Regions from separate parts of the Pseudonocardia oceanicola genome, predicted to be linked through region 1. Evidence: riboswitches for the same ligand, from Rfam matches in the RefSeq annotation. Region 1 holds a riboswitch; the other holds the start of a gene.
What was found. A riboswitch is a leader RNA that binds a small molecule or an ion and turns the genes downstream of it on or off. The one in region 1 is predicted to bind S-adenosylmethionine.
Positions count from the first base shown of each region.

Region 2: it holds a riboswitch for S-adenosylmethionine, as region 1 does, so the genes downstream of both, ACL02T_RS01855 (aminotransferase class V-fold PLP-dependent enzyme) here and thrC (threonine synthase) in region 1, are expected to answer to the same signal.

Region 1 covers NZ_JBJZON010000015.1:102,962-110,697, reverse strand. The annotation lists gene ACL02T_RS21005 (circularly permuted type 2 ATP-grasp protein) at 1-1,595, opposite strand, end outside; gene rpsT (30S ribosomal protein S20) at 2,123-2,389, shown strand; gene holA (DNA polymerase III subunit delta) at 2,785-3,753, opposite strand; SAM riboswitch class I at 3,979-4,123, shown strand; gene thrC (threonine synthase) at 4,130-5,395, shown strand; partial or broken gene ACL02T_RS20985 (ComEC/Rec2 family competence protein) at 5,732-7,714, opposite strand.
Region 2 covers NZ_JBJZON010000001.1:397,457-405,192, reverse strand. The annotation lists gene ACL02T_RS01865 (NAD(P)H-dependent flavin oxidoreductase) at 161-1,144, opposite strand; gene ACL02T_RS01860 (hypothetical protein) at 1,290-1,613, opposite strand; SAM riboswitch class IV at 1,942-2,055, shown strand; gene ACL02T_RS01855 (aminotransferase class V-fold PLP-dependent enzyme) at 2,112-3,506, shown strand; gene treS (maltose alpha-D-glucosyltransferase) at 3,692-5,962, shown strand; gene ACL02T_RS01845 (SDR family oxidoreductase) at 6,034-6,936, opposite strand; gene ACL02T_RS01840 (TetR/AcrR family transcriptional regulator) at 7,021-7,581, shown strand; gene ACL02T_RS01835 (PfkB family carbohydrate kinase) at 7,604-7,736, opposite strand, start outside.

The sequences.
Region 1 (7,736 bases):
GCCGGGCCGCGGGCGGGGGCCTTCGCCGCGATCCCCCGCTCGCCCAGCTCCCGCTCGGCCTCGCTCGAGCGGCTCGCCGCGAGCACCCAGGTGTCCTTCGAGCCGCCGCCCTGGCTGGAGTTCACCACGAGGCTGCCCTTGGGCAGGGCCACCCGGGTCAGGCCGCCGGGCAGCACGAAGACGTCCTCGCCGTCGTTGACCGCGAACGGTCGCAGGTCGACGTGCCGCGGCACGAGCCGGTCCTCCACCTTCGTGGGCACGGTCGACAGCTGGACGACGGGCTGGGCGATCCAGCCACGCGGATCGTCCACGATCGCCTTGCGCGCCGTCTTCAGCTCCTCGGCGGTCGCGTTCGGCCCGAACAGGATCCCGTAGCCGCCGGAGCCCTCGACCGGCTTGAGCACCAGCTCGTCGAGCGTGTCGAGGACGTGCCCGCGCTCCTCGTCCAGCCAGCAGCGGAAGGTGCTGACGTTCGGGATGACCGGCTTCTCGTCGAGGTAGTACTTGATCATCTGCGGGACGTAGGTGTAGACGAGCTTGTCGTCGCCCACCCCGTTGCCGACGGCGTTGGCGATCACGACGTTGCCCGCGCGAGCGGCGTTCATGATCCCCGCGACGCCCAGCACGCTCGTCGGCGTGAACTGCAACGGGTCCAGGAAGTCGTCGTCGATGCGCCGGTAGACGACGTCGACCTGCTGCTCGCCCTCGGTCGTGCGCATGTAGACCACGTTGTCGCGGCAGAACAGGTCCCGGCCCTCGACGAGCTCGACACCCATCTGCCGGGCCAGCAGCGAGTGCTCGAAGTAGGCGGAGTTGTAGACGCCCGGGGTCAGCACGACGACGGTCGGGTCCGCGACGTTGGGTGCCGCGGCCGCGCGCAGGGCGAACAGGAGGTGGGTCGAGTAGTCGCCGACCGCGCGCACCCGCTGGCGGGTGAACAGGTCGGGGAAGACCCGCGCCATCGTGCGGCGGTTCTCCATCACGTAGGACACGCCGGAGGGGTTGCGCAGGTTGTCCTCCAGCACCCGGAACGTGCCCTCCTGGTCGCGGACCAGGTCGATGCCCGCGACGTGGATACGCACGCCGTTGGGCGGGTTGAGCAGGTGGGCCGCCCGCTTGAAGTGCTCGCAGCTGGTGATCAGCCGGCGCGGGAGCACGCCGTCGCGCACGATCTGGGCGTCGTTGTAGACGTCGGCGAGGAACGCCTCGAGGGCCTTCACCCGCTGCACGATCCCGCGCTGGAGCCGGCTCCACTCGCTCGCGCTGATCACCCGCGGCACGATGTCCAGCGGGAACGGGCGCTCCTTGCCGGACAGGCTGAACGTGATGCCCTGGTCCATGTATGCCCGGTCGAGCGCCTCCGAACGCGCGGCCAGGTCGGCGGCGGCGGTGGGGGCGATCGCGTCGTGCAGGTGCCGGTACGGCGCACGGACGCTGCCGTCGGCGTTGAACATCTCGTCGAACGCGTCCGGGTTCGGCCGGTCGGGCTCGAGGTAGCCGTCGAACAGGGCGGAACCCCCGGCCCGGCCCGTCCCGTTCGAGCCGGACCCGTCCGTGGCAGCGGTCTCGTCGTCCTGTGCGGGTCGTTCGCCCATCCGTACTGGTCTCCGGTCCACTGCTCGGCTCACGGGGGTCATCTTGACCGTTCCCCCTGGGCCGGGCCAACTTCAGCCGTGCTACGTCCGCGTTACGGAGCGTCGTCGGGCGCGCCGGGCTGCGGCGCGCCCGCCGGTTCGGGGGCTCGTCGAGTCCGGGCCCCCGGTTCGTCGACACAGCCGCTGCTGGTGGACACGGAGGGCCGGCGCACCGTCACCGCGACACCTGGACCGACCGGCTGGTCGCGGTGGTCAGCGAGGCGGTGCGGCGCCATCCTCCCGCCGCGCGGCGCGTCCGGCCGGCGTCGTGCCCCGGGCGTGCGAGAGTGGATCGTGGCCCGCGCAGACGGAGCTCGCGACGTCGACCACGAGAGCCGAGCACGGGCCCGTGCAGGCGTCGTCCGGCCCGGGTTGTAGCATGGACGACCGAGTGCTCGGCGTGCTCGCTCGCATCGGTGGAGAACCGGTCGGGGTCGCCTGAGCCCCCCGATACGTACCAGCACCAGGAAGACTCGAGGCACACCAGCGTGGCGAACATCAAGTCCCAGATCAAGCGGGTCAAGACCAACGAGAAGCGCCGTCAGCGCAACAAGTCGGTCAAGTCGTCGGTCAAGACCGCGATCCGCAAGTTCCGCGAGGCCGCCGAGGCCGGCGAGACCGAGAAGGCCGTCGAGCTGCAGCGCGCAGCCGCTCGCGCCCTCGACAAGGCCGCGGGCAAGGGCGTGATCCACAAGAACCAGGCCGCCAACCGCAAGGCGGCCATCGCCAAGCGCGTCGCCAAGATCGGCGCGTGATCCGCGGGCGCGATCCGCGCCCGCGCAGGCTCCCGGGCTCCCCGGTCGAGCATCCCGTCGACGGCGCTGCCTTTTCCCGTGAGGCAGCGCCGTCGACGCGTTCTCAGCAGTACGGCCGCCGTGCACCACGTGCGTCACGGCGGCCCGACTGGCGCAGGAGCCCTGGGACAGTGGTGCATCAAGGCCTGATCACGCACGTCCGAGCCCAGCCCGAGCGCCTTATGGTTCCATAACGCACCTTCGAGCCCCGGCCTGAGCGCGTTATGGCTCCACAACACACTTCCCAGGCCCCGCCGAGCGCATTATGGCTCCATAACGCACCTTCAAGCCGCGCCCCAGCGCGTCATGGCGCCATGAGGGTCGGCCGGGAGGTGCTGGCCGCGCCGGCGGCGGGGTCAGCCGGTGCCGCGCGCGTCGACGACCGCGAGGACCGCGCGCTCCAGGGCGTAGGCGGGGTCGGCGGCCGCGCCCTTCACGTCCGCGTTGACCTGCGCCGCCGCCGCCATCGCGGTCGCGATACCGGCCGGCCGCCAGGCGCGCACCTGCCCCTGCGCCTTACGGATCTTCCAGGGTGGCATGCCGAGGCTGCCCGCCAGGCGGTTGGGGTCGCCCCGGCCGGCCGCACCGACCTTGGCGAGGGTGCGCACGGCGTCGGCCAGCGCGTCGGCCACCAGGACCGGGGCGACGCCGAGCACGAGCGCCCAGCGCAACGCCTCCAGCGCTCCCGCTCGCTCCCCGGCCACCGCCTTGTCCGCCACCGCGAACCCCGACGACTCCGCCCGTCCGCGGTGGTACCGGCGTACGGCGCGGCCGTCGACCTGCCCACCCGTGTCGGAGACCAGCTGGTTCGCGGCCGACGCCAACTCCCGCAGGTCCGAGCCGACCGCCTCGAGAAGCACGCCCACGGCCTCGGCGGTGATGGTGCCGCCGGCCCGGCGCACCTCGGTGCGCACGAAGTCGGCCCGCTCGTCGGCCCGGGTGAGCCGGTCGCACCTGGTGACGACCGCGCCGGCCTTGCGCAGGTCGTCGGCCAGCTGTTTCCCGCGGGCGCCGCCCGCGTGCACCGCGACGAGCACGATCCCGTCGGCCGGCTCGGCGGCGTACGCCAGGACGGCCGCCGCGAGGTCCTTGCCCGCCTCGTGCGCCCCCTGGATCACCACGACCCGGCCCTCCGCGAACAACGAGGGGCTCAGGTGCCCGACCAGCTCCCCCGGGCTCAGCTCGGCGGGCCGGAACCGGCGGATGTCCGTCTCGGGATCCACCGCCCGGGCGGTCCGGAGGATCTCGCTGACGGCCCGCTCGAGCAGCAGCTCCTCCTCGCCCACGACGAGCTGCACGGGGCCGGGCGGCTTCGTGGCCGGCATGGGCGGAGCTCCTCTCGCACGCGTCCCGCGGTGCGGCACCGGGACCCGTCGGCCCGGGCCCGCCCGTCATCGTCGCGCACGGCACCGACGATCCGTGACACGCCTCCCACATCGTGGCGCCTGGTGGCACGGTGCGAGCCCGGTGCCGTAACGTGCACGTCATCCGGATCGATCCGGCCGCCGCGCTCGCTCCCCGTACGGGGCCCGCTCGGCACAACCGCATATGGCTCATCCAGAGGGGCAGAGGGAACGGCCCGGCGAAGCCCCGGCAACCGGCGTCGAACGACGATCCGCGTGCGCACCGATCCGGTGCGGGCACGTCGACGGACCAGGTGCCAATTCCGGCCCGCGCCAGCGGGACAGATGAGGAGATCTGATGACTCTCACTGCAGACACGCCTGCCAGCACCACCCTCGACCTCGGCTCCGCCCGCGCGCTGTCCTGTCGCGAGTGCGGCCACCAGACGCCGCTCGCCGCGGAGTTCGCCTGTCCGCAGTGTTTCGGTCCGCTCGAGATCGCGTACGACTTCCCGCAGGTCACGCGGGAGTCGATCGAGTCCGGCCCCACGTCGATCTGGCGCTACAAGGACCTCCTCCCCGTCCCGTCGAACGTCCGGTCCTTCCCGAACACCGAGCCCGGCTTCACCCGCCTGATCCAGGCGGACCGGCTCGCCGCCGAACTCGGGCTCCGCAAGCTCTGGGTGAAGGACGACACCGGCAACCCCACCCACTCCTTCAAGGACCGGGTCGTGGCCGTCGCCCTCGCCGCCGCGCGCGAGCTGGGTTTCTCCGTCCTCTGCTGCCCCTCCACCGGCAACCTGGCCAACGCCGTCGCCGCGGCGGCCGCCCGCGCCGGGTGGGACTCGGTCGTGCTGGTCCCCTCCTCCCTGGAGCAGGCGAAGATCACCACCACGGCGGTCTACGGCGGCACCCTGCTCGCCGTCGACGGCAACTACGACGACGTGAACCGCCTGGCCACCGAGCTCGCCGCCGAGCACGAGGAGTGGGCGTTCGTGAACGTGAACGTCCGCCCGTACTACGCCGAGGGCTCGAAGACCCTGGGCTACGAGGTCGCCGAGCAGCTCGGCTGGCGCCTGCCCGACCAGATCGTCGTCCCGGTCGCCTCCGGCTCGCAGCTGACCAAGGTCGACAAGGGCTTCGGCGAGTTCGTGAAGCTCGGCCTGGTCGACGAGAAGCCCTACACGATCTTCGGCGCCCAGGCCACCGGCTGCTCGCCCGTCGCCGCGGCCTTCGAGCAGGGCCACGACGTCATCCAGCCCGTCCGGCCGGACACCATCGCGCGCTCGCTGGCGATCGGCAATCCCGCCGACGGCCCGTACGTCCTCGACTCCGTGCGCCGCACCGGCGGCGCCGTCGGCCACGTGACCGACGAGGAGGTCGTCGAGGGCATCCGGCTGCTCGCCCGCACCGAGGGCGTGTTCGCCGAGACCGCGGGCGGCGTCACCGTCGCGACGGCGAAGAAGCTGATCGAGGCCGGCGCGATCGACCCGGACGCCGAGACCGTCCTGCTGATCACCGGCGACGGGCTCAAGACGCTCGACGCCGTGTCCGCCCACGCCCGCCCGACCGCGACCGTGCCGTCGACCAGCACGGCCGTCCGCGAGGCGCTCGAGGGCCACTGACCCGACACGCCAGGACCACGACCGGGCCCGGAGGACGCGTTCCTCCGGGCCCGTCGTCGTCCCGACGGTCCGGCGGCGGGTGCGACGGCCCCCGCGGGAGCGCCGCGGGGCCGGGAGCGGGTCCCCGCGGGCGACCAGTTCGTCGTCGCGCGTGAAGGCCACGTCGCCGGACTGGTCCGTGCGCCGCACGACCGCCCCCGACGCCGTCAGGAGATCCAGCAGGCCCGGGTTCGGGTGCCGATAGGAGTTGCCCGCACCCACGCTGACGAGGGCGACCCGCGGCGCGACGGCCCGCAGGAAGTCCGGGCTGGTCGAGCGGGAGCCGTGGTGGGGCACCTTGAGCACCTCCGCCCGCAGGTCCGCGCCGCTGTGCAGGAGGTCGGCCTGGGCGTCGAGCTCCACGTCGCCGGTCAGCAGGATGCGCCCGGCCGGTGTGGTCGCGCGGAGCACCACGGACGTGTTGTTCACGGCGGTGCCGTCCTCGCCGTCGACGTACTCGGGAGCGCGCTCCGGGGCCAGGACGTCGAGCGTGAGCGCGGGCCAGGCGAGGCGCCGGCCCGCGGTCAGCTCGAGCACCGGCGCGCCGGCCTCCGCGGCCTGCTGCGCGATCCGCCGCAGGGCCCCGGCCGGCTCGTGCGCCGGCCCCAGTGCGACCCCGCCGGCCGCCCGACCGCGCAGCGCGCCCGCGAGACCGCCCATGTGGTCGGCGTGCAGGTGCGTGACCACCACGAGCGCCAGCGCGTCGACGCCGAGGCGGCGCAGACAGGCGTCCGTGGGGCCGTCGTCGGGACCGACGTCGACGAGGACCGCCTGGCCGGGAACGCCCGTGGCGAGGACGAGCGCGTCGCCCTGGCCGACGTCGCAGGCGACCACGACCCAGTCCGGGGGCGGCCAGCCGGGGCGGATCACGCGGGTGGGCACCAGGACCAGCGCCAGACCGATCACGACCGCGAGGACGAACAGGCGGGAGCGGCGGAACCGGAGGAGCACGACCAGCACCAGGAGCGCACCGGCCAGCAGGAGCGCGCCCCCCACGCCTTCGGGCCAGGGCAGCACCGCTCCGGGGATGGCCGCGGCGCGGTCGGCCACCAGCACGAGCCACGCGACCGCCGGCCCGGCGAGCCACGCGCACGCGGTGGCCGCCCCGGGCGCCAGCGGTGAGACCACGGCGGCGAGCACCCCCAGGACCGTCGCCGGGGCGACCGCCGGCACCACCAGCAGGTTCGCCAGCACGGTGACGACGCTGAGCTGGCCGCTCAGACCGGCGATCAGCGGAGCCGTGGCGACACACGCGGCCGCCGGGACCGCGAGCATCTCCGCGACGCCCTGGGGGACACCGCGCCTCTGTAGTGCGGCGGCCCAGCCGGGGGCGACCAGGACGAGCGCGGCCGTCGCGAGGACGGACAGGGCGAAGCCGACGTCGACCGCGAGCGCCGGGTCGATCACCAACAGCACGAGCACCGCCGCCGCCAGGGCCGGGACCGCGGACCGGCCGCGCCCGAGGGCGAGCGCGAGCAGCACGATGCCGCCCATCACGGCGGCACGTACGACACTGGGTGACGGCCGTGCGAGCACGACGAAGGCGAGGACGGCGGCCCCGGCCAGCGCCGCGGCGAGGCGCGGATCCGCCCGCAACAGCCGGAGCAGCCCGAGCACGGCACCACCGACGATCGCGAGGTTCGCGCCGGAGACCGCCGTGAGGTGCGTGAGGCCGGCGGCGCGGAAGTCCTCCTCGACCTCCGTGGTCTGCGCGCGGGTGTCGCCGACCGCGAGCCCGGGCAGCAGGCCCGCGGAGTCCTCCGGCAGGACCGCTGCCGCCCGCCGCAGCCCGTCCCGGAGCGTGCCGGCCGCGGTCTGCCACCATGGCGGCGGGGTCGCCGCCACGGGTGCCCCGCGGACCCGCAGGACCGCGAGGGTGAGGTCGGCGCGCTGGGCGGGCAGGAGCAGCCCCTCGACGGTGACCGTCTGCCCCGGGAGGAGGGCGCCCCAGCCCTCCGCGGGCGCCAGCAGCAGCACGCGACCGCCCGACCGCCACTCCCCCGCACCGACCGCCACGTTCTCCAGATCCGCCTCGACCAGCAGCCGGTCGGCGCCGAAGTCGGCGCCGTAGGCCGGACCGCGCAGCGGACGCGGGTCGTCGGTCAGCGTGACGCGCAGGATCGCGGCCGATCCGCGCTCGGCGGCCGCACGCAGCGGGTGGTCGTGGACCAGGAGTGCCTCCAGGCCGGCGGGCAGGCCCACCGCCAGGGCACATCCGGCGGCCGCGAGTGCGGCGGAGCGGGTGCGTCCGGAGACCCGCCGCCGCGTCGTCGCGACCATCGCGGCGAGGGCGACGCCGCAC
Region 2 (7,736 bases), on a different contig from region 1:
ACCGAACAGCCCGACTCACCGAAGCCCACAGCCCGACTCACCGAAGCCCACGGCCCGACTCGCGCTGCGGGCACTCCCGACTCACCGAAGCCCACGGCCCGACTCGCGCTGCGGGCACTCCCGACTCGTGCTGCGGGCACTCCCGACTCGCGGAGGTGGGTCAGACCGCGGCCGGTGCTCCGACCATGCCGGACAGGCGGCCGGTGATGATCTCCTCGGCGTCCCGGACGATGCGGCTGATCAGCTCCTCGCAGGTCGGGACGTCGTGGATGAGCGCCTGCACCATGCCCGCCGACCAGATGCCGTGGTCGAGGTCGCCGGTCTCGTAGACCATGGCGCCCCGCGTGCCCGCCACCAGGTCCTTCACGTCCTCGAACCGGGCGCCGGCGGCGAGCTTCTCCACGACCTCGCGGGACACGGCGTTGTCGGCCACCCGCGCGGTGTTGCGGAGCTGGCGGAAGATCAGCCGGGTGTCGCGCTCCCCCGCCTCGACCAGCCTGTCCTTGACGTTCTGGTGGATGCCCGACTCGACGGTCGCCATGAACCGGGTGCCCATGTTGATGCCGTCGGCACCCAGCGCGAGCGCTGCGGCGAGCCCGCGCCCGTCACCGAAGCCGCCGGATGCGATGAACGGGATCTCCACCGCGTCGGCGGCGGCGGGGAGCAGGATCAGCCCGGGGACGTCGTCCTCACCGGGGTGCCCGGCGCACTCGAAGCCGTCGATCGACAGGGCGTCCACGCCGAGCTCCTGCGCCTTGAGACCGTGCCGGACGGAGGTGCACTTGTGGATCACCTTGATCCCGGCGGAGTGGAAGTGCTCGAGGTGCTCGATCGGGTTCGCCCCGGCGGTCTCGACGAAGGGCACGCCCTCCTCGATGATCACCTGGCGGTACTCCGCGTAGGGCGGCGGGGTGATCGCGGGCAGGATGGTGAGGTTGACGCCGAACTTCTCGTCGGTCAGCTCCCGGCAGCGCCGGATCTCCGCCCGCAGGTCCTCCGGGGTGGGCTGGGTGAGGGCCGTGATGAAGCCCAGGCCACCCGCGTTCGCCACCGCCGCGACGAGCGGCGCCCGTCCCACCCACTGCATGCCGCCCTGCGCGATGGGGTGCTCGACCTCGAACAGCTCCGTGAACCGCGTCCGCATCCTTGCTCCGCTCCCCGCCCGCCCGCGACGGCCCGCCCGCCCGGCTCATCCGGCCGCCGCGAGCGCCTCACTGAACGAACGATCGAATAGGTCTCGTCGGCATGATCGTGCCCGGCCGCCGCGAGGCGCGTCAACGCACTCCGGCTCACGTCACGGCGGAGGTCACGCGGACCGGGGACCGCAGGAACATCTCGTCGGGCCACGGCCCCGCCCCGACGACGGCGGTGAAGTGCCCGTCGATCCACTCCCGCTCGGCGGCCCGGTGTCCCGCCGCATCAGCCGGACGCGGCAGGCCCGACCACCCGCACTCGCACCGCGCGAGCACCGCGACGTATCCCGAGCGGCCGTCCCGGGCCTCCGACCGGATGTCGGTCCAGATGTCGGTGGCCCGCCCCGCGGCGTCCAGACCGGCCACGAACCCCTCGTGCTCGTCCGTCGACTCGTCGGCCGCCGGCCCGATGAACAGCATGATCACAGCCTGTCTCCGCGGACGTCGCGGCGGGAAGCTCCCGGGAGGTTCCTCACCCCGCCCGGTCCGCGAACGGCTTCGGTGGACCGACGAGCGGGCGGCCGGGTCTCGACGGCCGCCGGATGGCCCCGGCGGTCGGCGGACGGAGTCGGCGGGCTTCGGAGTGGTGTGCCCGACCAGCGAGGAGCCGCCAGGAACCGGCGGCGCAGAAGGCCGCCCGGCACGGACGCAGCCGCAGCCCCACCCCACGCGAGCACGCCCCGGATGCCGATGCCGGGCTCGGCTCGCACTTGACCGCGCCACGGCGCGCGACCTACCGTCGTCGCCAGGTCAAGAGCGCCAGCGCCAAGCCCCGGCTCGCTGGCCGGCAACCCTCCTCCGCGGCGGGGTGCTCCGGGTGACGACCGGGCCGCCGCGGACCCGCGGCCGGCAAGCGCGGACCCTCACGTCCGGCACGTCGTGCCGCACCGGGTCCTGAGCGATCCGGGAGGATCGACCATGTCCGACGTCCGTACCGCCGTCACCACCGCGCCGCTGCGCACCGCCGGCGCATCGCGGCGCACCGGCGCCCCCGACCCGACGCCGCTGCCGGCGCTCGTCGGCACCGGGCTGCCGGTCCCGCTGGTCGACGGCCGCACCGTGCCCTGTGTCAACCTCGACCTCGCCGCCAGTGCCCCCGCCCTGCGCGCGGTCGCGGACCACGTGACCGAGCTGCTGCCCTACTACTCGAGCGTGCACCGCGGCGCCGGCTACGCCTCGCAGGTCTGCACCTCGGTCCTCGAGGGCGCCCGGCACACCGTGGCCCGCTTCGTCGGGGCCCGCCCGGACGACGTCGTCGTGTTCACCCGCAACACCACGGACGCGCTCAACCTGCTCGCCGGCGCGGTCCCGGGCGCGACGCTCTGCCTCGACGTCGAGCACCACGCCACGCTGCTCGCCTGGCGCGGCACCGACCACCGCGTGCTGCGGGCCCCGGACACCGTCGGCGAGACGCTCGACCTCCTGCGGGACGCGCTGACCGCCGAGCGGACCGCACTGCTGGCGATCACCGGCGCCTCCAACGTCACCGGCGAGATCCTGCCGATCGACGAGATCTGCGCGATCGCGCACGCCGCGGGTACCCGCGTGGTGCTCGACGCCGCGCAGCTCGCCCCGCACCGCCGCGTCGACCTCGCGGTGTCCGGTGTGGACTACGTCGTGCTGTCCGGGCACAAGCTCTACGCCCCCTACGGCGCCGGCGCGCTGGTCGGGCGGCGGGACTGGCTCGACGTCGCCGCCCCGTACCTCGCCGGCGGCGGCGCGGTCCGCTCGGTCGGTGTGGAGGACCGCACCGCGGAGGTGAGCTGGGCCCCGGCACCGCACCGGCACGAGGCCGGCACGCCGAACGTCCTCGGCGCCGCCGCGATCGCCGCCGCCTGCCGCGTGCTCGATCCGGTGATCGACGAGATCGTCCCGGCCCACGAGCGCGCCCTCCTCGCGCGGCTGCTCGGTGGGCTGTCCGGCACCGTCCGCCCGCTCCGGATCTGGGCCGACGCACCGGACCGGGTCGCGGTCGTCTCCTTCACGGTCGCCGACATCCCGGCCGGTCTCGTCGCGGCCGCGCTGTCCGCCGAGCACGGGATCGGGGTGCGCGACGGGCGGTTCTGCGCCCACCCCCTGCTCGCCCGCCTCGCGGGCGGGGCCGACGCCGTCCGGGTCAGCCTGGGCCTGAACACCACCGGGTCCGACGTCGACCGGCTCGTCGGGGCCGTCCGCGCGATCGCGGCCTCCGGCCCGCGGTGGGACTACCGCGAGGTCGACGGCCGGTGGACGCCCGTCCCGGACCCCCGCGACCTCGACCCGCTGCGGCTGGGCACCGACGCCGGACCGGGTGGAGCGGTCTGCGGGCACTGAGCGGTCTGCGGGCACTGAGCGGTCTGGGGGCACCGAGGCGTCGGGCCGAGCGGTGCGGCACACCGCTCGGCCCCTACGGACGGGTGGACGGGCGCATCGTCGGCGCGTCACCGTCGTTTCCCCGCAGGCGTGGGTGGTACACCCACCCCGGGCGACGACCGGGTCGCGGCGAGCACGGAGAGTAGATGGCAGACGACGCAGCGCTGTCCGAGGCGCAGACCGAGGAGACCGGGGACAGCTCGGAGCAGCAGCCCCATGAGCCCAGCGAGATCACCTACGCGGAGCACCTGCATCCCGCGCGGCCCCGCACGCTGCGCCACCGCGCCCGGGCCAAGTCGCCCGTCCTCCGGCGGTCGGTGGCGAAGGACGGCGCGGCGACCGGGGAGAACCCGGCGTACGTGTCGTGGCTGCTCAGCCAGTCCATGTTGGCCGACGCCAACGAGATCGGCCGGCAGTTCTCCGGCCAGGGCACGATGTGGCAGAACCCGTTCGCCGATCCCGGCCCGCGCCAGGCCGTGGAGTCGGCGTCGGTGTGGTTCACGGCCTACCCGATCTCGCTGATCACCCGCCCCGGCCAGTCCTTCCTCGCCGCGCTGGGCGAGGAGGAGCTCTGGAACGCCTTCTGCACCATCGGCATCGAGGCGATCCACACCGGACCGGTCAAGCGGGCCGGCGGCATCGCCGGCTGGCAGTACACGTCCAGCGTCGACGGGCACTTCGACCGGATCGGCACCGAGATCGACCCCGCCTTCGGCACCGAGGCCGAGTTCCGCGCGATGTGCGGCATGGCCACCTGGTCCGGCGGCACGATCATCGACGACATCGTGCCCGGCCACACGGGCAAGGGCGCGGACTTCCGGCTCGCCGAGCTGAAGTACGCCGACTACCCCGGCATCTACCACATGGTGGAGATCGAGGAGGAGGACTGGAACCTCCTGCCCGACGTGCCGGCCGGCCGGGACTCGGTGAACCTCGACGTCGCCACGGAGGAGGCGCTGGAGAAGGCCGGGTACATCATCGGCCGGCTGCAGCGCGTCATCTTCTACGCGCCGGGTGTCAAGGAGACGAACTGGAGCGCGACCAAGCCGGTCGTGGGCGTCGACGGCGTCGCCCGGCGATGGGTGTACCTGCACTACTTCAAGGACGGGCAGCCCTCGATCAACTGGCTCGACCCCTCCTTCGCCGGGATGCGGCTGGTGATCGGCGACGCCGTGCACTCGCTGGCCGACCTGGGCTCCGGTGCGCTCCGGCTCGACGCGAACGGCTTCCTCGGCGTCGAGAAGAGCGCCGAGGGGATGCCGGCCTGGTCCGAGGGCCACCCGCTCTCCTCCGCGGCCAACCACCTGATCGCGAGCATGGTGCGCAAGCTCGGCGGGTTCACCTTCCAGGAGCTCAACCTCACGATCGACGACATCCGCGCCACCTCCGAGGCCGGCCCGGACCTGTCCTACGACTTCGTGAACCGCCCCGCGTACCACCACGCCCTGGTCACCGGCGACACCGAGTTCCTGCGGCTGACCCTGCGGACCTCGCTGGAACTGGGCGTCGAGCCCGCCGGGCTGGTGCACGCCCTGCAGAACCACGACGAGCTGACCTACGAGCTCGTCCACTGGGCCACCGGGCACCGCGACGACCCGTTCCCCTTCGCCGGGGAGGAGCTCACCGGCGAGCAGCTGGCCGAGCGGGTCCGCGCGGACCTCACCGAGGGGCTGACGGGCGAGCGGGCGCCCTACAACCAGGTGTTCACCACCAACGGGATCGCCTGCACGACGGCCACCGTCATCGCGGCGACGCTCGGGCTGTCCTCACTCGACACCATCACGGACGACGACGTCCCGGAGATCATGCGGGTCCACCTGCTGCTGGCGATGTTCAACGCCCTGCAGCCCGGCGTGTTCGCGCTGTCCGGCTGGGATCTCACCGGCATGCTCACCCTGCCGGCCGACGACGTCGCCGAGCTGATCGGCGAGGGCGACACCCGCTGGGTCCACCGCGCCGCGCACGACCTCATGGGCGTCGCCCCGCACGCGGTCAGGTCCGCGTCGGGAATGCCTCGGGGCCGCTCGCTCTACGGTCCCCTGCCCGCCCAGCTGGAGGACGAGCGCAGCTTCGCCCGGCAGCTGCAGGCGATCCTGGCCGTCCGGTCGCGCTACGGGATCGCCGTGGCGCGGCAGGTAGACATCCCGGACGTCTCCCACCGCGGCATGCTCGTCATGGTCCACGAGCTCGACCCGGGCGAGGACGGCGACCGCCGGATGCACGTCACGGTGCTGAACTTCGCCGCCGAACCCGTCGTCGGCACCGTCCGCTCCGAGCACCTCGTCCCGGGTAGCCGGGTCACCGACATGTTCACCGACAAGGAGTGCGCGGTGGTCGACGACCTGCAGGCCTTCGTGGTGGAGCTCGAGCCGCACCAAGGGCATGCGCTGCTGCTGGAGGTGCCCGCCGAGGACTGACGGGCTCCGCCGCCCGTGCGCGGTCGGTGGTGCCGGCGCACCACCCACCGCGCACAGTGACGGCCGGGCGGTCAGGCGGCGGTCGCGCTGCGGAAGTAGTGCCCCTCCCCCAGGTCATCGAGGAGACCCGGGTGGGTCGGCTCCCAGCCGAGCTCGGCCCGCGTCAGCGCGTTCGAGGCCGGGCAGTCGGCGGCGAAGAAGCGGCCGAGCCAGCCGAAGTGCTCCGCGGCTCGCTCGGCGGACACCGGGACCACCGGCAGGCCGAGCCCACGCCCGATGGCCTCGGAGATCGCCCGCGCGGGCACCCCCTCCTCCGCGACGGCGTGCAGGACCGAGCCCGCGCGCGCCTGCTCCACCGCGAGGCGGACGAGGACGCCGGCGTCCCGCTGGTGGACGGCCGGCCAGCGGTTGGAGCCGTCGCCGACGTAGGCGGAGACGCCCTGGGCCCGCGCGATGTCCACCAGTCTGGCCACGAAGCCGTGGTCGCCGTCGCCGTGGACCGTCGGGGCGAAGCGCACGACGGACGACCGCACTCCGCGCTCCGCGAGCGCGAGCGTGGCCGCCGCGCTGGCCGTCCGCGGGTGCGCGGCGGGATCCGGCTCGTCGCGCTCGGTCGCGACGCGGCCGGGCGCGAGGCCCGCGACGCCCGAGGCGACGACGAACGGCCGGTCGGTGCCCTCGAGGACCCCGCCGATCGCCGCGATGGCGGCCAGGTCCATCCGGGCGGCCTCGGCCATCTGCGAGAAGTCGTGGTGGTAGGCGAGGTGGACGACGCCGTCGGACCCGTCCGCGCCGGCCCGCAGGCTCTCGAGGTCGTCCAGACCGCCGCGGTGCACCTCGGCGCCCAGGGCCGCGACAGCGGCCGCCGCGGCATCCGAGCGGGCCAGGCCGAGGACCCGGTGCCCCGCGCCCTGCAGCTCACGGACGGCCGCCGAGCCGATCCAGCCGGATGCCCCGGTGACGAAGACGCGCATGGGGAACCCTCCCGAGTATCGATGTCACTTGATGACATCACCGTAGCCTCGATGTCAGCAAGTGTCATCATTAGACTCCCGCGGATGGGTCGCTGGGAGCCGAACGCGAGCGGGCGCCTGCGCGAGGCCGCCCTGGACCTCTACGTCGAGCGCGGCTTCGAGCAGACGACGGTCGCCGAGATCGCGGCCCGCGCCGGCCTCACGGCGCGCACCTTCTTCCGGCACTTCGCCGACAAGCGGGAGGTGCTCTTCGCCGGCTCGGAGCTGCTGGAGCAGCAGATGGTCGCCGCGCTCGACGGCGCCCCGGACGCGGCGTCGCCGATGGACGCGGTCGGGGCGGCCCTCGACGCCGCCGCGGTCGCGCTCGGCCGCAACCGCGACTTCTCGCGGCGGCGCCACCTCGTCATCGTCGCCAACGGCGAGCTGATGGAGCGCGAGCTGATCAAGATGACGAGGCTGACGGCGGCCCTCACCGAGGGGCTGCGCCGGCGCGGCGTACCGGAGGGGGACGCGCGGCTGGCCGCGGAGGCGGGGGGCGCCGTCCTCCGGGTCGCCTTCGAGCAGTGGGTCACCGGGTCCGAGCAGCAAGACCTGGCGCAGGTGATGCGCGAGTCCGTCGGGCGGCTGCGCTCCCTCACGCGCTGACGCAGGTTCGTCCGCGTCGGGATCAGCGCGCGGCCAGCTCGTCCTCGATCCGTCGGCCGGACGGCATGCCGCCGCGCGCCCCGCTCCCCGCGACGGACAGTGCGGCGGCCACCACCGCGCGTCGGACCGCCCGCGGCACCGTCTCCCCCGCCGCC